Regions from separate parts of the Clostridium sp. LIBA-8841 genome, predicted to be linked through region 1. Evidence: a T-box and tRNA genes for the amino acid it is inferred to sense, from the RefSeq annotation. Region 1 holds a T-box; the other regions hold tRNA genes.
What was found. A T-box is a leader RNA that pairs with one kind of tRNA and senses whether it is charged. The one in region 1 lies ahead of thrS (threonine--tRNA ligase), so its partner is inferred to be a tRNA-Thr.
Positions count from the first base shown of each region.

Region 1 (7,468 bases):
TTACTAATTTTCTTTTTCCTTCAACCCATTTATAATAAGCCTCTGGCATAAAGACATATTGTATAAACTGTATGAGGCTATTAAAATCAGGTACCATTACCCAAACATTTTGGAATCCAACATGTCTATTAAATATTACATAATGTAGATATTTTGTGTCTTTAGTTATAGGTTCATCTTTGAACATTCTTCCTTTTAGGGTTTCATTTTTTCTTATTAATTCACCCCAATACTTCTCGGGATTTTCTTCTTTTTTTAATCTTTGACGAAATAAGTTACGCATCTTAAAACCCCCTTTATATATTTTATAATTTAATTATATTGCTAACTTTTTTTAACATCAAAGTGTAAAAAATCCTAAATTTCTTTATATACCCTCATATCTATTTAAAAAAGCTCGCTTATATTGATTAAACTATTTTTTTATGCTATTTTATTACTATAAATGGGTATATCAAAATTAAGGAGGATTATATGTCTTATTGTTGTGAGATTTGTGGTGATTACGCTGATGTTCATCACATAGTTCATAGAGCAGAAGGTGGTCTAGATTTCAAACTAAATTATAAATATTTATGTAAGAAACATCACCGTTCTAAAAATGGTCCACATAGAGATAAGTTTGTAGATTTAAATTATAAACTTGAAATGCAGAATAAACTTAATGAGCTTTTTATAAAAAGTTTTTATACCGGTAATGATATAAAAACTATGCTAGGGCTTACACCAGGTTCCTTAAAAAAATTAACTAAGAACCTAAAGCGTTATAAAGAAGGATATTCTAGAGATGAATTAATATTTAATCTCATGGGCAGAAAAGTTTATTCAGAAGAATATATAGAAGATTTCATGTTGCAAAAAGCAATAAGTTGTATATAAAATGTGCTGTATCAAAACTATTAATTTAATTTTAGGTTTTGATACAGCCTTATTTTTTTATTTCTCTAATTATTTAATATTCTTAAAGAAATAAACTCTATTTCGAATTTATCTATAACCTTATCTTTATTTAAATCATAAATTTCTATTTCACTCCATCCTTCAGAGTTTGAATTTTTTCCAAAATTCATTGAGACTAATGATAAATCACCTATATTTAAGAAACCATCATCATTTAAATCTCCCGTTAATTCATTTATCTCTAATGAATCAAATATAACTTTAGCATCTTGAAGAGCTCCTATATTTTCTTTCATTTTTCCTACAGCACCTGTATTTAAACATTCTTCTGCCTTAATTAAAGCATCATTTAAAAGTCTTTTAGCACCGTAGATATACTCTCCAACTTCATATCCTTCTTTGACATTATCACTTAATATTTTATATTCATTTATAATAGAATCTAACTGTTCTCTAACTTCTTCAAATATAGCATCACCTGGTGTATCTAATGAAAAACTACAAGTTAAACTATTATAATTATATATTCTTAAATCCTTTAAAATTTTCTTAGCAATTTCTAGATGTCCCCTATGATTTGGATTCCCCTCTAAGAGCCAAGATTCTCCAAGCCATTCTTGATTTTCATTTAATTTTCTCCAATACTCATAGTGATCTATTAATAATACTTCTTCCTCTTTAGCTACTTCCCTTATAACTTGCACATAATCCTCTATATTCTTTTCATTCTTAATTGGTGTTTGTAAAACTGGTACGGCTCCTATTTCCTCAGTTCTATTAACTATTGAAATTAAATTGGCTTTAAATTCTTCAGGAGTAATGTTTTCATTGCCTCCAATCATAATAAAAGTAGCTTTAGGATTATATTTAGTGGCTAAATTATCAAAATTACTTAATAAATATTCAGAATTAGCATCTTCTACAGCGGAGTTCACCATAAACTTTTCTCTTTTAGCCATACTTCCACCATTTAACTCCCAACGTACTCTTTCTTCCAAATACTCTACATAATTCTTGTAACCAAAAGTATCTCCTTTTCCAGTAGTATCATCATCACCCAAAAATACCCAAGAGACTTTTTCATTTTCATTTATTATCTTTATAATATCAACTAAGTTTTCATTTAAATTCTCCTTAGTTGATTTAATCAATTCCTCTTCAGACAAATTATTATCATATACATCTATATAAGATATATCCCCATAATAGAACCATTCACCAGAAGTTTTATAATCTAAATTTCTTCCTACATTTAAGGTATTTGCTTCTGTTACAGTATTAAAAAATCCTTTATTTGAATCACTGTGAATCATTTCTCCATCAACATATATTTTAGTTCCACTTTCACTTACATCTACTGCAACTGTATGCCACATTCCATCATTATAACCTCCTCTTGAGGTAGTTATATTACTTTTGAAAACCCCATTTTCTCTTGCTGAAAAGTGAATACTTCCATTATTTATAGCTAAAGTAACATTACTAGCATCATCTCTAGAATCAGAAAGACTTAAAATAGTTTGAGCATTTCTATTATTCTCAACTTTAAACCTAGAGACTATAGTTCCTTTTCCTAAATTACTGACCTTATTCAAATCTTCTGACTTGTCTATAAAATCATCATTAAATTTCTTATCTAGATTATAATTGATTAAACTTTCTTTTCCTTCTATGCCTTCATATTTAGGGTAATATGTTGTATCTACACTCCTTCCAAAATCATTTTCTATTTTTATTGGATAATTTAAATTACAGGTATAACTATCATCCTCAAAAATTTCTAGTTCCTTAAAAATAAGCTTAACCATTTCTAAATGTCCTTTTTCATTTGGATGAATTGAATCATTCAAAAATTCATTTTTAATATTAGGATTTTCTTTCTCTAAATCTTCCCAATGTTTATAATGATCTATTAAGGTAACATTTTTATCTCTTGAAATCTCTCTAACAGCATCCATATAAAGTGGAAGACTCTCTCTATTAGAAGACATTCTTATTGTGTTACTTGTCTGAAGAACTGGTATAGCTCCTCCTTCTCTTACTCTATCAACAAGCTCTCTTACATTTCTTTTATATTCATCTAAAGGAACCATTTGATTAGATGAATCATTCATACCAATCATTATAAAGACTATATCTGGATTATATAAACTAACCCAAGTATCGAATCCGTTTATTATATTTCTAGTGGTGGCACTAGAAACCCCAGTATTAAAAACCATACTATCCTCTTTAGTAACTCTATTTATACTTTCTCCTTTTAATCTTTCACTAAAATGTTCTGAGTAACTTCTGTATCCTTTTGTATGCAATGGGCCATGAGTTATACTATCTCCAGTAAATACTACGTTTAAATCCTTATCTCCTTTTAGCATTTTAATTAACTCTTCCTTTTCTCCCTCTGGTTCCGGGTTAGATTCTTCATTTACTTCACTTAAAGCTAAACACTCACTGGAACTTAATGCCGTATCAAAAACTTTTATATTTGATATCTCTCCATTTAAATACCATTGTCCATTCTGATTTTCACTGGTTAATATTCTACCTATATTTAAATTATTTGGCGTATTTACTCCATTAAAAAAGCTCATGTTAATATTATTACCAGTAGAATATAACTTACTTCCGTCTACATATAACTCTGCTCCATTCTCTCCCCCTATATTCACAACAAGTCCATGCCACTTTCCATCATTATAATTTCTATGTGGCCACTCAAACCCTAGCTTTAATTGTCCATTTTCTCTGACTTCATATCGAATTCGACCTGTATTAGTTATACCAACAAATAATCTACTATTAGAATCATTTTTATCACTCATAGAAAATAGTGTTTGCCATGTATTAATATTATTTGCCTTAAACTTAATAGCTATAGTTCCCTCTGTTAAATTTTCAATCTTCCCTAAGTCTTCTGTAATATCTACATAGTCATTAATACCATTGAAGCTCTTATTTAATTCATAGTCTAATTTAGGTTCTTTAGTTTCAAACTCTTCAATTATGTTATCTTTATTTTCATTTGCAAGCACAGATACATAATTTGAAAATATGCATGTTCCTCCAATACATGTAGCTAATAATAAACTTATGGCTTTTTTCTTCATAGATTTCTCTCCCAAACAAAAATTTAATTAGTTGTATATCCTCTTATATCCTTATTCTTAAGAAAAGACTAATATACTAGAAAGTTTAGGTTACCTTTTTATCAGGATTTATTTTAACAAATTACTTATACTCAAAATATTTCCTGTATAAAAAAAGACTTTTATTCCAAATTTGGAATAAAAGTCTTTTAATTTATTATATTAAACGAAAAAAGCAACTGAAATATCAGTTGCTTTATATGGAGCGGAAGACGAGACTCGAACTCGCAACTTTCACCTTGGCAAGGTGACACTCTACCATTGAGTCACTCCCGCATATTTAATTGGAGCGGGTACCGGGAATCGAACCCGGGTATCCAGCTTGGAAGGCTGGTGTTCTACCATTGAACTACACCCGCTTAGTGGTGCAGGTGAAGGGAGTCGAACCCCCACGCCGTAGGCGCTAGATCCTAAGTCTAGTGCGTCTGCCAATTCCGCCACACCTGCAAAACTATGTTTTAATTATAATATTTTTCAAACTCTATTTCAAGTTTTTTTTGTAAATTATTCTCTAAAAACTTTAATTTAAATGTATCAATTGTATAACTTTGATTATATAATATTGAGATACTAAGTTGTTCTTATATTTTACAAACTCTAAGAATTTTTAATTAAGTTTTATTTTATTATTTTATCCATTGACATACAAAACCAATAAACTTATAATCTAAAGTAAATATTATAAATCTATTAACACAATGAAGAGACGAGTAAACTTTGGTACATTTTCAGAGAGAAAGTACATTAGCTGCAAGTACTTTTAAATGGAATTAGTTGAAGACTACCTCTGAGTGACTCTAATCCAGTCCGTTATAATCACGTTACGATTAATTTAAGTGGTACTTTATTTAATATTACTAAAGTACAATTTGGGTGGAACCACGGGAATATACACTCTCGTCCCTTTTCTATATAGAAAAGAGACGAGAGTTTTTTATTTTATATGAATGATAAATAACTATATGAAAAACATAATTTTGAAAGGAGAAATTGATATGATAAAAATTACACTTAAAGATGGTTCAATAAAAGAAGTTGAAGCTGGACTATCAGTTTTTGAAATAGCTCAAGGCATAAGCCAAGGTTTAGCTAGAAACGCATGTTGCGGTATAGTAAATGGAAAAGTTGAGGATTTAAGATTCATAGTTAATGAGGATTCCAACTTAGAAATCTGTACTTTCGATTCTAAAGAAGGACAACACGCTTTTAACCATACAGCTTCTCATATACTAGCTGCTGCAGTTAAAAGATTATTCCCTCAAGACAAATTAGCTATAGGACCATCAATAGATAATGGATTCTATTACGATTTTGACACTGAGAAACCATTCACAGCTGATGAATTAAACAAATTAGAAGATGAAATGAAAAAAATAATAAAAGAAAATCCTGAAATAAAAAGATTTGAGCTTCCAAGAAATGAAGCTTTAGAACTTATGAAGGATGAACCTTACAAAGTTGAACTTATAAATGAATTACCAGAAGATGAAATAATCTCATTCTATCAAATAGGTGATTTCGTTGATTTATGTGCTGGTCCTCACTTAATGAGCATTAAGCCAATGAAGGCTGTTAAATTATTAAGATCTACAGGTGCTTACTGGAGAGGTGACGAAAGTAATAAAATGCTTTCAAGAGTATATGGTACTGCTTTCCCTAAAAAAGCTGAATTAGATGCTTATTTAGAAGCTTTAGAAGAAGCTAAAAAAAGAGACCATAACAAATTAGGAAGAGAACTTGGAATATTCACTACTGATGAAAATGTAGGTCAAGGTCTTCCACTATTAATGCCAAAAGGTGCTAGAATCATTCAAACTCTTCAAAGATGGATTGAAGATGAAGAGCAAAGAAGAGGATATGTTTTAACTAAAACTCCTTTAATGGCTAAAAGTGATCTTTACAAAATATCAGGACACTGGGATCACTATAAAGATGGAATGTTTGTTTTAGGTGATGAAGAAGTAGATAACGAAGTATTTGCTTTAAGACCAATGACTTGCCCATTCCAATATGCAATATACAATGCTACTCAACACAGTTACAGAGACTTACCTGTAAGATTTGCTGAAACTTCTACTCTATTCAGAAACGAAGCTTCAGGAGAAATGCATGGTCTTATAAGAGTAAGACAATTCACTCTTGCTGATGGACATATAGTATGTACTCCAGAGCAATTAGAAGATGAATTCAAAAACACTGTTGACTTAGTTAAGTATGTTATGACTACTTTAGGAATAGCTGATGATATTACTTACAGATTCTCAAAATGGGATCCAAACAATACTGATAAGTACATCAATGATCCTGAAGCTTGGGAAAATACTCAAAATATAATGAGAGAAATATTAAATCACTTAAATATAGATTTCACAGAAGCTGATGATGAAGCTGCTTTCTATGGTCCAAAACTTGATATTCAATTCAAGAACGTTCATGGAAAAGAAGATACAATCATCACTATCCAAATAGACTTTGCTTTAGCTGAAAGATTCGGAATGTACTACATCGATAAAGATGGAGAAAAGAAACGTCCTTACATCATTCACAGAAGTTCAATCGGATGTTATGAAAGAACACTAGCAATGCTTATAGAAAAATATGCAGGTGCTCTTCCAACTTGGATAGCTCCAGTTCAAGCTAAAGTTCTTCCTCTTTCAGACAAATATGCTGATTATGCAAATGAAGTTGTTGAAGAATTAAGAAGAAGAGGCGTTAGAGTTGAAGCTGACCACAGAGCTGAAAAAATAGGATACAAAATAAGAGAAGCTAGATTAGAGAGATCTCCTTATATCTTAGTAGTTGGAGAAAAAGAAGCTGAAAACAGAGAAGTTTCTGTAAGAAGCAGAAAGAATGGTGAAGAAGGTGCTATGCCTTTAGATCAATTAGTAAATAGAATAGTTCTTGAAATAGCTAACAAAGAAAACTAAGAACTTTCAAATCTATAAAAGACTTAGTTAAACAAAAAGAACTTGGATAATTTATTCCAAGTTCTTTTTTGATTTATTACATATTAGAATTTGCTATCATCTATGCCTTCTAGATACGAATCTACTACTCCAACTATACTTTCGACACATCCGTTTTCAAATGGTGATTTTAAGTTGGCGTATTTTAATAATCCTAGGAATGTTTTTGTTCCACCTATATTACAAAGATTTAAATAATCTTCCCACGCTCTTTCATGGTTTTCTCTATCTTTTTTCCAGAATTGAAGTGCGCATATTTGAGCTAATGTATAATCAATATAATAGAATGGTGATAGGAATATGTGATTTTGTTGGAACCACCAACCACCTCTTTCTAAGAAATCACACTCATCATAGTTTTTATGTGGAAGATATTTTTTCTCTATTATTCTCCATGCATCTTTTCTTTCTTTTGGTGTAGCCTCTGGATTTTCATATACAAAGTGTTGGAACTCA
Region 1 covers NZ_CM173488.1:3,445,516-3,452,983, forward strand. The annotation lists gene AC2A4K_RS15290 (hypothetical protein) at 1-283, opposite strand, end outside; gene AC2A4K_RS15295 (HNH endonuclease signature motif containing protein) at 475-879, shown strand; gene AC2A4K_RS15300 (GDSL-type esterase/lipase family protein) at 945-4,007, opposite strand; tRNA gene AC2A4K_RS15305 (tRNA-Gly) at 4,248-4,322, opposite strand; tRNA gene AC2A4K_RS15310 (tRNA-Gly) at 4,332-4,405, opposite strand; tRNA gene AC2A4K_RS15315 (tRNA-Leu) at 4,410-4,493, opposite strand; T-box leader at 4,736-4,954, shown strand; gene thrS (threonine--tRNA ligase) at 5,042-6,973, shown strand; gene AC2A4K_RS15325 (M3 family oligoendopeptidase) at 7,057-7,468, opposite strand, start outside.

Region 2 (7,468 bases), 160 kb from region 1:
TTAATACCTCCATCAAAAGAAAACTTCTATAAATTAGTTGGAGCTTTTGAAGATGATGTTGTTTCAATAACTCTTGCTCCAGAAGTAGATGGGGCTAAAGAACTTACTAAATTCTTAAGCGAAAAAGGAATAGTTGTTTCAATGGGACACACTAAAGCTACTTACGAAGAAGCTATGGAAGGTATAAGATGTGGTTGTTCTCACTCTACTCACCTTTTCAATGCTATGACTCCATTTACTCATAGAGAACCAGGTGTTGTAGGTGCTGTGTTTGATAGCGATATAACTACAGAAACAATTTCTGATGGTATTCACATTTCATTCCCAAGCTTAAGAGTAGCTTATAACCAAAAAACACCAGATAAAGTCTTATTAATAACTGATGCTATGATGGCTTGTTGTATGCCAGATGGAAGATACTCATTAGGTGGTCAAGATGTTGAGGTTAAAAATGGAGCTGCTAGATTATTAACTGGTTCTTTAGCTGGTTCAGTTTTAACTTTAGATGTAGCTGTTAAAAATGTATTTAACAATACAAAATACCCACTTTATGAAGTTATAAAAATGGCTACTTATAATGGGGCTAGACATTGTAAAGTTGAAGATAGAAAAGGATTAATTAAAGAAGGCTATGATGCTGATTTAATTATCTTTGATGAAGATATAAACATAAAATATGTAATAGTTAATGGAAAACTAGTTCATAAAGCTTAATATAAATAAAAAAATACTTTGGATTAATCCAAAGTATTTTTTTATTTATAAACCATATTAACTATCATCTAACTTCATAAAACATTAATTTAATAATCAAAATAATATTAGGCTCTGTTTTAAGTAAAGGTTGATTTTAAGCTATCTCTTCCTGCTTAGATCAACATAAAAAAGTTAAAGTTCAGAAGAATATAAACTTCTGAACTTTAACTCTATTTATCTTAAAGATGTTTTTTTATCTCTTCAACTTTATCTAACTTTTCCCATGGAAGATCTAAATCTGTTCTTCCAAAGTGTCCATAAGCTGCTGTTTGTTTGTATATAGGTCTTCTTAATTCTAGGTCTCTTATTATAGCACCTGGTCTTAAATCAAATACCTTATTTATTATATTAACTATTTCTTCATCTGATATTTTTCCAGTTCCAAAAGTATCTACTATGATTGATACTGGTCTAGCAACACCGATAGCATAAGCAACTTGAACTTCTAACTTATCTGCAATACCTGCAGCTACTAAGTTTTTAGCTACCCATCTAGCAGCATATGCAGCTGATCTATCAACCTTAGTTGGATCTTTTCCTGAGAAAGCACCACCACCGTGTCTTCCATATCCACCATAAGTATCAACTATAATTTTTCTTCCTGTTAATCCTGAATCTCCTTGAGGTCCACCAATAACAAATCTTCCTGTTGGATTTATGTAATATTTAGTGTTTTCATCTAATAATTCTGCTGGTATAACAGCTTTTATAACATGTTCCATTAAATCAGCTTGAATTTGCTCTTGAGATATTTCTGGACCATGTTGTGTTGAAATTACTATAGCATCTATTCTAACAGGTTTATCATTTTCGTACTCAACAGTAACTTGTGTTTTTCCGTCTGGTCTTAAATAAGGTAAAGTTCCGTTCTTTCTTACTTCTGTTAATCTTCTTGATAATCTATGAGCCATAGCTATTGGTGCTGGCATAAATTCTTCAGTTTCATTAGTAGCAAAACCAAACATCATTCCTTGATCTCCAGCTCCAACTGCATCTATGTCAATTTTTTCTCCTGCTCTTGATTCTAGAGCTTCATCAACTCCCATAGCTATGTCTGATGATTGCTCATCAATTGTAGTCATAACTGAACAAGTTTCACAGTCAAAACCATATTTAGCTCTATCATAACCTATATTTTTGATAGTTTCTCTAGCTATTTTAGGAATATCAACATAACAATTAGTTGTTATTTCTCCCATTACCATTACTAATCCTGTAGTAACAGCTGTTTCGCAAGCAACTCTTGCATTTGGATCTTTTTCAAATATAGCGTCTAAAACTGCATCTGAAATTTGGTCACATATTTTATCTGGATGTCCTTCAGTAACTGATTCTGATGTAAATAATCTTCTCATGGCTATAATGCTATCTTACTATGCTAAATAAGATAGCCGATTCACCCCTTTCATTTTTTAATTATTTATTAAATTATTCTTTCCAACTATATAAAATAATATCTTTAGTTTTTTCATTTTAAAAATTACATATCTTAATGCGCGCTTTTAAGATATATTTTATTAACAAAAAAATCTCTTCTAAATCTTTAAAAGATTTAAGAAGAGATTCTAGTTATACACTAAATTTATCTTCTCTCATCTTGTAAAGAAAATTCTTTACCGGAATTGGCACCGTGGTGATTTCTCACTGGTTGCCGGGTTTCATAGGGCCTTTTTCCCTCCACCTCTCTGGATAAGAGTATATAAATACTAAATATTCTATTTTATTGAGATATTATTTTAAACAAAGAGACACTATTTCCAAGTGTCTCTTGCTGGTGGTGGAAGAAGGATTCGAACCTTCGAAGTCGTCCGACAACAGATTTACAGTCTGCCCCCTTTGGCCACTCGGGAATTCCACCACATATGGAGCTGATGATCAGACTTGAACTGATAACCTGCTGATTACAAGTCAGCTGCTCTGCCAATTGAGCCACACCAGCATATTAATATTTTGTTTTCTTTTAAATAAATGGTGGTGGAAGAAGGATTCGAACCTTCGAAGTCGTCCGACAACAGATTTACAGTCTGCCCCCTTTGGCCACTCGGGAATTCCACCACTTATGGAGCTGATGATCAGACTTGAACTGATAACCTGCTGATTACAAGTCAGCTGCTCTGCCAATTGAGCCACACCAGCATATTTATTATTTTTAATGGTGGTCGCAACAGGGATCGAACCTGTGACCCCCTGCTTGTAAGGCAGGTGCTCTCCCAGCTGAGCTATGCGACCTTATTGGTGGTGGAAGAAGGATTCGAACCTTCGAAGTCGTCCGACAACAGATTTACAGTCTGCCCCCTTTGGCCACTCGGGAATTCCACCACTTATGGAGCTGATGATCGGACTTGAACCGATAACCTGCTGATTACAAGTCAGCTGCTCTGCCAATTGAGCCACACCAGCATATTTATTATTTTTCTTTGTCGGTTTGACTCACCGCCAATCGACAAGATTTAGTATATATTGTTACGCTTTTTATTTCAAACTCAATTTTAGCCCATTTTTGATAATTATGTTAAGTTATTTCGAATTTTCTCTATATATCTTTTGTTTACTTCTTTTTTAATTATATATTTTCTTCAATCAACTCAATATTTATGTATGGACTCAATATATCTTTCATTTCCTTGTACTCATTCTCCTCTAATCTATCCTTTAAAATTCTAAATATATCAACTGCAGCATCTAGCTCATCACTTCTTTTAATATGCTCTAATAATATTCCATAATCTAATATAGATAAATTTTTAGCTATAGACATCAATTTAAGCTTATCTGATTTTGCTATTTTTTTCGGAATTGAATATTTATCCATCCTAAAGACCTCTTTGCTTTCTTCTTCCAAAGAATCCTTTACTTCAAAATTATTATTATCTTTATTTTTCTCAATATCTTTTACTGCCTCTCCGATTTTTTCTTCTATCTCATCTTCATTTTCTTCTATTTCAAGTTCATACTCATCAAAAATATCATCTTCTTTTTTATCAGAATTATTATTTTGATTTAATTTATTATTATCTTCTTTTTCTTTTTTTTCCTCAATTTTATTATATTCTTTATTTTCATTACTGTTTTCATCTAAATGATTCTTCTTTTCTTTTTCTATACTATTAACTTCAAATTTTGGGCTATGCTCAAAATTTAAATTAACAAAGTACAACATAATCCCCATTGTAATTGTAGTAAAGAAAAGTATTAGAAAACTTAAAAATCCTCTATTCATAAACATATTCACCTCCTCTTTTAATAATTGCCACCTAAAATCTTTTTTATACTTCTCTTTAATATTTCTTACTATCCTTTCATATAATTAATCAGGAGGTGAAGCCTTGAATAAAATAAAGACTTATTACGAACATTATTTAGCATATTATGAAATTTCAAATTTTTTAAAAGATAATATAGATGAAAAAACATTAATAGTATGTATAGGTACAGATAAATGTATAGGTGATTGTTTAGGACCACTAGTTGGAACTCTATTGAAAGAAAAATTCTTTCCTTTAAATATATTTGGTACACTTGACTCTCCTATACATGCACTTAATCTTGATAAAAAAATAACTGAGATATTAAAAAATTATCCTGGATATAAAATAATAGCTATAGATGCCTGTTTAGGAGATTCAAAATCTATTGGAGAAATTCATACTAGAAACGAGCCTATACACCCAGGAAAAGGTGTTGGGAAAACTCTAAGAAGCGTTGGTGATACTTCTATTATTGCAATAGTTGATTCATCGGAAAATATAGATTTATTTACTACTAGACCTATTAGATTAAGCTTCATATTAGACATGGCTAAAGTTATCGTTGATGCTCTAATACATGCTTATTATTTAAGTACAAAAAAAAATTAACCATATATCTCTTAATATTAAGAGATATATGGTTAATTTTATTCATCAATTAATTTTACTTCTAAATCGTCCGTACTTAAGTTTATTTTTTCAAAGGCTTTAAGAACCTTTCCAGTTCCTTCCGCTACACACCTTACAGCATCTTCTGCTACATTAACCTTAACGCCAGTTCTTTGCTCAATGAATTTATCTAAACCATTTAGTAAAGCTCCTCCACCAGTCATAAGAATTCCTTCTTCAATTATATCAGCAGCTAACTCTGGTGGCGTTTTTTCAAGAACAGAATGTACCGCTTCACCAATTATATTTACTTGATCTTTTAATGCCATTCTAAGTTCTTCACTATCTACTTTTATAACTCCAGGTAGACCAGTTATTAAATTTCTTCCTCTCACTTCCATGAACTCATTTCTATTTCCTTCTACGACTGTAGCAACATTTATTTTAAGTTCTTCGGCAGTTCTCTCACCAATCATAAGTTTATATTTATTTCTAACAAACTTGATTATAGCTTCATCAAATTTATCACCAGCGACCTTCACAGATTGTCTAATAACAATTCCACCTAAAGATATTATAGCAATGTCTGCTGTTCCTCCGCCTATATCTACAACCATATGGCCACTAGCTTTTGATATATCTAATCCAGCTCCTATGGCAGCAGCTAATGGTTCTTCTATAAGATATACATTTTTAGCTCCTGAATTTTTAGCAGCATCTATAACTGCTCTTTTCTCTATTTCAGTTGCTTGAGAAGGTATGCATACCATAACCTTTGGCGCTGATATTCTTCTATTTCCAACACCTTTTTTAATGAAATATTTTAGCATAGCCTCTGTCATTTCATAATCTGATATTACACCATTTCTCATAGGTCTTAATGCTACTATATTTCCTGGTGTTCTACCAATCATTTGTCTTGCAGCTTCTCCTACTGCTAAAACTTTGTTTTTATTTTTGTCTATAGCTACCACTGATGGCTCTTTTAGGACTATACCTTTATCTTTCATATAGACAAGAACTGTTGCTGTTCCAAGGTCTATACCCATATCTGTACCTTTTCTCCAAAACCACATATTTACACTCCCTAATATATAATAAAATTATTATTTCCTATAAAATTATACATAAATACTAACTTTTATTATATAAGGAATATTTTTATCATTCAACAACTTTATATTTTAACTTAGTAGCTTTTCCACCTCTTATATGTCTTTCAGCCTTATTTAAATCCAATATACTTTTTGCCTCTTCAGCTATATCTGGATTTATTTTAGGCAACCTTTCAGTCATATCCTTATGTATAGTACTCTTACTTACTCCAAAAACCTTAGCTGTTTTCCGTATAGTAGCTCTTGAATAAATAATGTACTGCGCTACTTCTAAAACTCTTTCCTCAATATAATCTTTCAAGAACCTTACCTCCTTAAAAATATTACTATTATTTAATCAGCTGCCTTTAAGGCAGCTGATTATCTCTTAAATTATTCTCTTACTGGAATATCCTTTAAATATTTTTGTGGATCTACTGGTTCTTTAGAATTTTCCATATGGAACATTAAATAAGTTTCAGAAACTCTATCACTTGGACTATTTTGGATAGTTTTCCCAACCTTACCTACAGGATCTCCTTTTTTAACAGTATCTCCTTCTTTAACTTTTATTTCAGGATCTAAGTTTCCATAAAATCCAACTACACCATTTTGATGCTCTATCTTAACAAAGCATCCTTCTTTTGAATTTCCTTTTCCAGCTTCTACAACCTTACCATCACCAATTGCTAAAACCTCTGTTCCTTCAGCAACTTCAATATCTATACCTTTATAAACAGATGCACTTTGACCTGATTCATTTAATCTAGGTTCTAAGTTATATCCTCTTGTTATAACTCCATCTTTAACCGGTGATATAAAACTTTGATTTTGGTTTGAAGTAGCTACAGAATCATCTGTATTTTTTGCTTCTGGATTTACTACGTCACTATTTTCTTCTACATCTGTATTAGATGTAGTCTCTTCTGAATTATCTGTCCCCTCTGTTTTTCCTTCAACTAGCTCTGCATCATCAAATGTATTACCAGTTGTAGTACTATTATCCTCTGTATTTTCTACTATGCTTTCATCTACTGTGTTATTAGCACTCTTATTTGCTACCACTACTCCAACTGTTGCTATTAAGCATAGGCAAACAAATAAAACTACATAAAATCCATCCTTTTTAATAAATCTCTTAAATTGGTCTTTTTTATTCATTTTCAACACCTCCGTTACTAATTCTGTCCATTTATCCTAAATTAATACACATATAAAAATCTTTTTTATAAAAAAAACAACAAGCAAATAAATATTTGCTTGTTGTTTTAACTACTTATACATAAAAACCTTATTACTTTTTTCTACATTACTTTCTTTAAAGTAATGTTCTAATATTTCATCATATTTTTTTCCATCCTTACCCATTACATTTGCTCCCCATTGGCTCATTCCAACCCCATGACCATATCCTAAACACTTTATATTTACTACATTCTCTGAAAACTCTAGTGTAAAATTGGCTGAATTTAAAGATAATATTTTTCTAAAGTCCTTTCCTTTAATTATAGCCTCTCCTATTTTTATGTCATCTACAGTTCCACCTGTGTTTCTATTTAAAATTTGAATATCTTCTTTTATATTATCTCCTAAATTGCTATTAGAAACTGCTTTTTTAATTGTATTCTTAAAATCATTTATTGGAATATTAACTTCACTTTCATATTTAGGTGATATCTCTTCTCCAGGGCTCTCAACAGACTTTAGATATGGTACATCCTCTGAAAAAACAGAAACTGCATCTTCAGTATTTCCCGAACT
Region 2 covers NZ_CM173488.1:3,288,384-3,295,851, forward strand. The annotation lists gene nagA (N-acetylglucosamine-6-phosphate deacetylase) at 1-714, shown strand, start outside; gene metK (methionine adenosyltransferase) at 936-2,111, opposite strand; SAM riboswitch class I at 2,346-2,452, opposite strand; tRNA gene AC2A4K_RS14430 (tRNA-Tyr) at 2,529-2,614, opposite strand; tRNA gene AC2A4K_RS14435 (tRNA-Thr) at 2,620-2,695, opposite strand; tRNA gene AC2A4K_RS14440 (tRNA-Tyr) at 2,726-2,811, opposite strand; tRNA gene AC2A4K_RS14445 (tRNA-Thr) at 2,817-2,892, opposite strand; tRNA gene AC2A4K_RS14450 (tRNA-Val) at 2,910-2,985, opposite strand; tRNA gene AC2A4K_RS14455 (tRNA-Tyr) at 2,990-3,075, opposite strand; tRNA gene AC2A4K_RS14460 (tRNA-Thr) at 3,081-3,156, opposite strand; gene AC2A4K_RS14465 (hypothetical protein) at 3,320-3,982, opposite strand; gene yyaC (spore protease YyaC) at 4,083-4,613, shown strand; gene mreB (rod shape-determining protein MreB) at 4,652-5,689, opposite strand; gene spoIIID (sporulation transcriptional regulator SpoIIID) at 5,778-6,029, opposite strand; gene AC2A4K_RS14485 (M23 family metallopeptidase) at 6,101-6,868, opposite strand; gene spoIID (stage II sporulation protein D) at 6,980-7,468, opposite strand, start outside.
Region 2: it encodes a tRNA-Thr, which carries the amino acid that the T-box ahead of thrS (threonine--tRNA ligase) is inferred to sense. The anticodon was not compared.

Region 3 (7,468 bases), 360 kb from region 1:
TAAAGTATAACCTGAACCATCAGAACCAGTTTTAGGGGCAGATTTTCCTCCACAAGCCATAATTAACTTTTTGCACTTAATCACAGGAGAATCTTCATTTCCTGTGGATAAAACAAATTTTCCTTTTGATTTGTGGATAGATTTTATCTTATATGAATTATAAAGAGGAATTTCACGTTCTTCTAAAGATATTTTTAATATATCCACAACAGAAGAAGCTTGTAAAGATTGAGGATAACTTTTACCTTTTTCAAGTTCTATTATTGGTAATCCTAGATTAAGAAAGAAAGCCTTTGTATCCTCAACAGAGAACTTGCTTAATGTTTTAATAAAAAATCCATCATTACTACTGTGAAAATTTGAAAATGGAAATCCTATTAATGAATTAGTTATATTGCATCTACCGTTACCTGTAGTAAGAATCTTTTTTCCTATTCTGTCTGTTCCTTCGACTATAGCAACATCTAAACCAAAATCTTTTGCTGTAATTGCAGCTGTTAAACCAGAAGCTCCACCGCCTAGAACAACTACGTCATGGTATATCATAAGTTTAATTTCTCCCTTCTCGTATCGTTATATCTTAATTTTTATACTAACCTAAAAATAATTTTCTAAAAGTCTTGTTTATTTAATGATAACATTTCTAAGTTTGTATTGTATCATATTTACTTATTATTAAATACTTAAAGAATGATAAAAATCATAAGTCATATTATTTTTTTTAGGAGCAATACTAAATAATGAGGTGAGTATTATGAAATTTAAAATTACAAATAGTACTATGGAGGGACACAATACAGAATTAAAGATTAGAAGGATGAATTATGATCAAGTAGTTGTAGATTATTCTGATAAGTCAGGAATAAAAACTTTCAAAATGAAAGATGGAGAACTTATTTCAGAAGGAGAAATTGATGATATTATTAAAAAAAATCTTAATCTATTAAAAATAAAAATAAATAGAGGAATTTCGGCTTTATTTTATAAAGGAATAATTGATTCACTTGAGGAATCAATTGAAGAGGTAAAATCTTTAGAAGTTTTAAATGATTTTTCTAAAGGCGCTAATAAAAGAGGATTCTGGGATAAAGATATATTGATATACTTAAATGGACAATATCCAATAAAAATCGAAGCTAGTGGAAGAAACTTCAGAGAGGACAGCTATAAGTTCAATATTAAGGTCCTAGAAGAGCCAGAATTCCTTGAAATCTGTCATTTTAACATGGAAAAATTAAAAGAGCAGAGAGCTTGGAGAGAAAGACAATTAGAAATTTATAAAAAAATAGTTGAAAAAATAGAAAATGAGAGTAATTTTGAGTAAAAAAGCGAATAATAAATATAATTTTATTAAATAGCTATAAATAGACTAAAATGACTGAAAAAAGTGTTGACATAAGATTATTTTTTGGGTATTATATTCCTTGTCAGGTCGCCAAGTGCGAAAGACAAAAACAAAATAAACAAATTTAGTTTAAAGCTAAAACTGGTCAAAAATGATGTGGTTTTAAGAGTTAATGTGGCCCCTTGGTCAAGCGGTTAAGACACCACCCTTTCACGGTGGTAACAGGGGTTCGATTCCCCTAGGGGTCACCATCACGGTCGCATAGCTCAGCTGGGAGAGCACCTGCCTTACAAGCAGGGGGTCACAGGTTCGATCCCTGTTGCGACCACCATAAAAACTTTTAATGGCTCAGTAGCTCAGTTGGTTAGAGTGCCGGCCTGTCACGCCGGAGGTCGAGGGTTCGAGCCCCTTCTGAGTCGCCACATTTTTGGCCCCTTGGTCAAGCGGTTAAGACACCACCCTTTCACGGTGGTAACAGGGGTTCGATTCCCCTAGGGGTCACCATATTACGGTCGCATAGCTCAGCTGGGAGAGCACCTGCCTTACAAGCAGGGGGTCACAGGTTCGATCCCTGTTGCGACCACCATTAAAGTTTTTAATGGCTCAGTAGCTCAGTTGGTTAGAGTGCCGGCCTGTCACGCCGGAGGTCGAGGGTTCGAGCCCCTTCTGAGTCGCCAGTTTTGGCCCCTTGGTCAAGCGGTTAAGACACCACCCTTTCACGGTGGTAACAGGGGTTCGATTCCCCTAGGGGTCACCATATAAGGTCGCATAGCTCAGCTGGGAGAGCACCTGCCTTACAAGCAGGGGGTCACAGGTTCGATCCCTGTTGCGACCACCATAAACTTTAAATGGCTCAGTAGCTCAGTTGGTTAGAGTGCCGGCCTGTCACGCCGGAGGTCGAGGGTTCGAGCCCCTTCTGAGTCGCCATGCGCTGGTGTGGCTCAATTGGCAGAGCAGCTGACTTGTAATCAGCAGGTTATCGGTTCAAGTCCGATCATCAGCTCCACAGAACTTCAGTTTAACTGAAGTTCTTTTTTATTCTTCAAAAGAATATTTCGATATTTAATTTATTTATGCCAAAAGAATATATCTTATCTTTTAAGTAAGATAAGATATATTCTTTCTTTTTTGAAGATTTTTCTTTATTCTTATGTCATCTCCATAGGTTTTAAACAGAATAAAGTTTCCAAGTAATCTTGAAGTTATTCTTTCTGCATAAGCCTGTTTGAGTTCAGGTAAATTTAAATTAGTTGATATAATCATTTTTTTATTTAATAATATTTTTTTGTTTAGAAGAGTAAATAACTCAGTAGTTGAGAAATCAGTTATTTGTTCGGCTCCTAAATCATCAATAACAAGTAAATCACAATTTATAAGCAATCCTTCTAATTCACGATCATTATTAAACCTTATTTCTCTAAGATTTCTAATAAGCTCATCAGAAGTTCTATAAACTACAAGAAATCCATTATCTAATAACTCTTTAGCTATACAATAAGTCATAAATGTTTTTCCGGTACCAGGACTTCCATAGAAAAGTATATTTTCATTATGGCTATTAAATTTTGGAATATATCCATTAATCATTTTGTCTATAATGATTTGCATATTTTCTCTTGGAGAATACTTTTCATTTCCTTTGCTCATAGAAGAAAAAACATTTATATCAAATTTTGAAAAGTTATTTAATTTTAAGGCATCAGCCATATGAGAATTCTCATAGTATATCTCTACAAGTTTTCTTTTGTAACAAACACATTTTTCAGCGCCTATATATCCTGTATCTTTACACTTTTCACATTTATAATGCATATCTAAATAATCTTTTGAATATCCATTCATAGCAAGCAGTTGATCTTTTTCATCTCTAAGATTTTCGATTTCTTTTCTTAGTTTTTCAAAACTTTCTTTTTCATGCTTTCTTAAAGCAAGCATTGAAAGTTTTAGAGAAAGCTTACTTATTTCTCTTTCATATTCAAATACTTGAGGTATTTTTTCTTTTATTTCTTTTTGTCTATTAGCTAGATTTGATTTTTCTTTTTGACGAATTTTTTCGTACATATCCATTAATTGACTTTTATAACCTTTAATCATTCAGTATCCCATCCTAACAATTGTTTTTCTAAGGAATCATAGTCATAATCTCTTTGGGTAAAGTTTGCTTCTCTAGCTGGTTTCTTTTGAATTTGAGCTGTATTGTTTGTATTAAATGGTTTTTTGATGTTTGATGACTTCTTAACATCCTTCTTAGCAACATCATCAAGAGTTTTTATACCGTCTTTAAACCATTTAGCTAAAATACCGTCTATATATTTAAAGTCAGCTCTATTTAGTCTTTCAAAGCATATGTCACAAGCTTTAAGTATTAACTCAACAGAGAAGTTATAAGTTAGAAGCCATTTTTCCATCATAGTTTCTTGAGGCTTCATTATCTCAGTATTTTGTATTCCTAAATACTTAAGTATTTTTCTTATTTTAACCCATTTATCTTCTGTTTTAGTTATGTAAGCTTGAGCTTCCTCTATTGATTTTATTCCGGCGTTATGCCAACCAAGAGCCACTGTTTCTATGTATCTAACATCTTTTTTTCCTTTAGATACACAATACTCTATTAATATTAGTATAAGCTCAGAGGAAAAATTAAGCTCTGTTTGCCAAGAAAGATAGGTAGTCATTTCCTTTGTTGATAAAGGTCTACATATAAGTTTTTCTATATCTTTCAGCATATCTTTAGTATTATTTTCATCAAGTGCTGACAATAAATCAACAGAATTTTGATTTGATGAATGATTGCCTTCCGATAAGTCTACAAACTCTATTTTAAAGTTATTCATTTTATCTATAGGAACTAATTTTATGACACCTTCTTCATGCCAATAATTAAGAGCATTCATTATATCTGATTCTAAAAGGTTCAAATTTGTTGCTAAAATTGAAGAGTTAACTCCAGGTTCCCCCGTAAAGCTATATTTTATCATTAACAAATAAACCTTAATAAATTCCCCACGAGCTTTAGGCATATATTCTTCTATGAATACATTACTAACAGGAGTAAATTTAGTGGCTGAGTTTTTTAACATAAAAGTACTCAAAAAATAACCACCTTTCTAGTTTTGTATAAATAGTCTAATAATTAAAGATTTATAATAAATTAAAATTTTAGACTATGTTTAATTATATCAAAGTGTCTTTTCTATAACAATAAAGTAATCTCTTATAAAATATAAAAAATATTTTATTTGAATGAATAAGTTTTATTTTAATGGGCACATTAATTTACGTGTTTAATTTTAAACTAAAATTTTTATTAAAAGGAGAATTTTGAATATGAGTATTTCGGAGGGCGAGGGGAGAAACTTTAGTAGAGTTTTTCTTTTTACCTTAATTATTTTATTTTCTACAGTTAAAACTGAGGTATTTGCAAATTCCTTGTATGCAGAAAAAGGAGGATTTGAATATGTTGTTGAGGGTGTAAGCCGTATGGCTAATATTTATGTTGAGGCTTATGAGCTATCTTTAAATAACAATGTGGTAGGTTATATAGATAGTCAAGATACTGTAGAGGATGTTTTAAATGAAATCAAAGAAAAATATGTTAAAAAAGCTTCTGAAAGTGGAGTTTTAGTTAAAGAGGTAGAATTTGATACAAAAGTAGATTTGAAAAAAAATAGTGTTTTATCTCAAGATATCAGTTCAGTTGATGAAATTTCATCTAAAATTCTGTTAAGTAATAAGATTCTAGATGAGCCTTTAGTAGAAATAACTGTTAAAGCTGAAGTAGAAGAGACTGTACCAATAGATCCAGCCGTGGAGATTATAAAAGTAGATAATAAGTACTTAGGTGATAATACTGTTGAAAATGGAAAAGCGGGAGAAAAAAAGGTTAAAAAGAAAATGACCTTTATAAATGGAAAAGAAGAAAATAGTGAAGTAATATCTGAATCAATTTTAAAAGAGGCAGAGAGTACTAAGATTTATAAGGGAGTAAAGAATCCTATTAACTCCAACATGACCTTCTTATCACATCCAACGAGAGGTGGAGTTGTAACATCTGTATTTGGAGAAAAGAGCAGAGGGGGGCATAGAGGCGTAGATATTGCTGTACCAAGTGGAACACCTATAGAAGCAGCTTGCGATGGTGTAGTAAGCTTTGTAGGCTATGATGATATATATGGAAATATGGTTATAATAAAACATGATGATAACACAGAAACTTTATATGCACATGCTAGTGAGATATTAACCGAATCGGGAAAAGAAGTGAAAAAAGGTGAGACTATTGCAAAAGTCGGTAGTACTGGAAGAAGTACTGGGCCTCACCTACATTTAGAATTGAGATATAAAGGGAATCCTATTAATCCCGTAGATTATATAAATTAGTCCTATACATTTTCTAGTAAGAAGGATAAATCAATGACTCCTTCTCCAACAGAATCTGAAGGAAGTTCATATTTATTGTTAGAAGCTATTTTTAATAGTGAACATAAATCTTTATAGTTTAGTTCTGGCTTAGACTCTAAAAGTAATGCACATACTCCAGATATGTAGGCACAGGCTAAAGAAGTTCCTTGAAAAACAGTGTAGCTACTATCCAATTTATGAGGGTATAGCTTTATGCCATTTCTCTCAGAGATATATTGCTTATCTGAGTTTAAGCACATTATATTAGCGCAAGCAGAACAAAAATCTGGTTTTTTCAAGTTAGAATTTCCAGATGAAGAAAATTTAAAAGTTGTTGTTGGTGTCTTTGTAGAATCTATACCGCCAACTGTTATACACCAAGGAGATAATGCTAAGCCCTGAATAGTGTTATCTCCTTCTATGCTTCCAGAAGGAACAATAGGAATAATATTTTTGCTAACAGCTAATTTAAAAATCTCATTAAAATAATCTGAGATTCTAATATTATGGCTAGTAAGTTCAAATGGTAAGCATAAAATTCTTATAGGATTTTCTTCTTGATATATAAGGGTCTGAATAGCAAATAGTATATCTGATACATATCCTTTACCAGTAGCATCAAAAGCTTTAATGCAAGCTATTTTAGTGTTTTCTGCAATACCTTTAAAAACGAACTTAGAGGAATAACCGCTACCACATATAATTCCACTTAGAGCTGTTCCATGCCCATTATCATCATAAGGATAGGAATAGTTATTTAGTAAATCTAAAAACATATCTATTTTATTTTTAGGATTCAATAAATCTTGATGAGGATAAACGCCACTATCAACTAATCCTATAGATATATTTTTGCCAGTAAAATTAAAAGACTTATTAGAGGGAAGTCTATTTGCTGTTCCAATACTAAGACCACAAAGAATAGCATGGTCATCAAAAGAAATAAATTCTATTTCAGGATATTCAATTAATCTATTAATGGCTTTTGGTGTAAGAATAGCGCAAATCAAATTTAGTGATTCAATTTCTCTTACAATAGTACCTTTTAGTTGAGGCATTTTCTTTGCCATATCTTTCATAAATTTCTTACATTTGATTAAAACTCGATACTTAGTATAATAAGAGCGATTTATATAAATTTTTAGATTGCTATCCAATTTATTTTTTATTGAAAACATAATAAATACTCCCATATTATTTATTATTTTATAATATATGAATGGGAGTATGATTTTGACAATGTATTAACTTTTCCATTTAAATATGATAATTCCTATTATCATTATTATAATTCCAAGATAGTTATGTGCAGCAAATTTGATTTTTTCAGTATCAAAAAGAGCGAAAGCATCAATTATCCCTGCTGTTAGGAGTTGAGATATTAAAATTATAGATATACCAAAGGTTGGTCCTAAACTTCCTACAGCAGCCATAACAGTATAGGTTATAACAACACCAATTGCCCCTCCTAAAAGATATACTTTGTTTACAGCGCGAAGTTCAGAGAAGTTTCCACTTCTTAACATAAGCATAATTAATAAAGCTAGAACAAAAGCAGATCCCTGAACTATGGTGTTTGTTTCCCAAACTCCTATTTTTTCTGAAACTCTTGTATTAAAAACTCCTTGGATACTCATAGCTGCACCTGAAATAATTGCTAAAATAATACCAAGCATAATAATCACCTCAAGCTTAGTATTCCAAAATAAAAAAAAATAACTC
Region 3 covers NZ_CM173488.1:3,802,276-3,809,743, reverse strand. The annotation lists gene AC2A4K_RS17090 (BaiN/RdsA family NAD(P)/FAD-dependent oxidoreductase) at 1-546, opposite strand, end outside; gene AC2A4K_RS17085 (hypothetical protein) at 755-1,324, shown strand; tRNA gene AC2A4K_RS17080 (tRNA-Glu) at 1,522-1,596, shown strand; tRNA gene AC2A4K_RS17075 (tRNA-Val) at 1,601-1,676, shown strand; tRNA gene AC2A4K_RS17070 (tRNA-Asp) at 1,691-1,767, shown strand; tRNA gene AC2A4K_RS17065 (tRNA-Glu) at 1,775-1,849, shown strand; tRNA gene AC2A4K_RS17060 (tRNA-Val) at 1,856-1,931, shown strand; tRNA gene AC2A4K_RS17055 (tRNA-Asp) at 1,946-2,022, shown strand; tRNA gene AC2A4K_RS17050 (tRNA-Glu) at 2,028-2,102, shown strand; tRNA gene AC2A4K_RS17045 (tRNA-Val) at 2,108-2,183, shown strand; tRNA gene AC2A4K_RS17040 (tRNA-Asp) at 2,196-2,272, shown strand; tRNA gene AC2A4K_RS17035 (tRNA-Thr) at 2,276-2,351, shown strand; gene AC2A4K_RS17030 (ATP-binding protein) at 2,444-3,439, opposite strand; gene AC2A4K_RS17025 (DnaD domain protein) at 3,436-4,437, opposite strand; gene AC2A4K_RS17020 (peptidoglycan DD-metalloendopeptidase family protein) at 4,673-5,725, shown strand; gene AC2A4K_RS17015 (S8 family serine peptidase) at 5,728-6,924, opposite strand; gene AC2A4K_RS17010 (DMT family transporter) at 6,991-7,422, opposite strand.
Region 3: it encodes a tRNA-Thr, which carries the amino acid that the T-box ahead of thrS (threonine--tRNA ligase) is inferred to sense. The anticodon was not compared.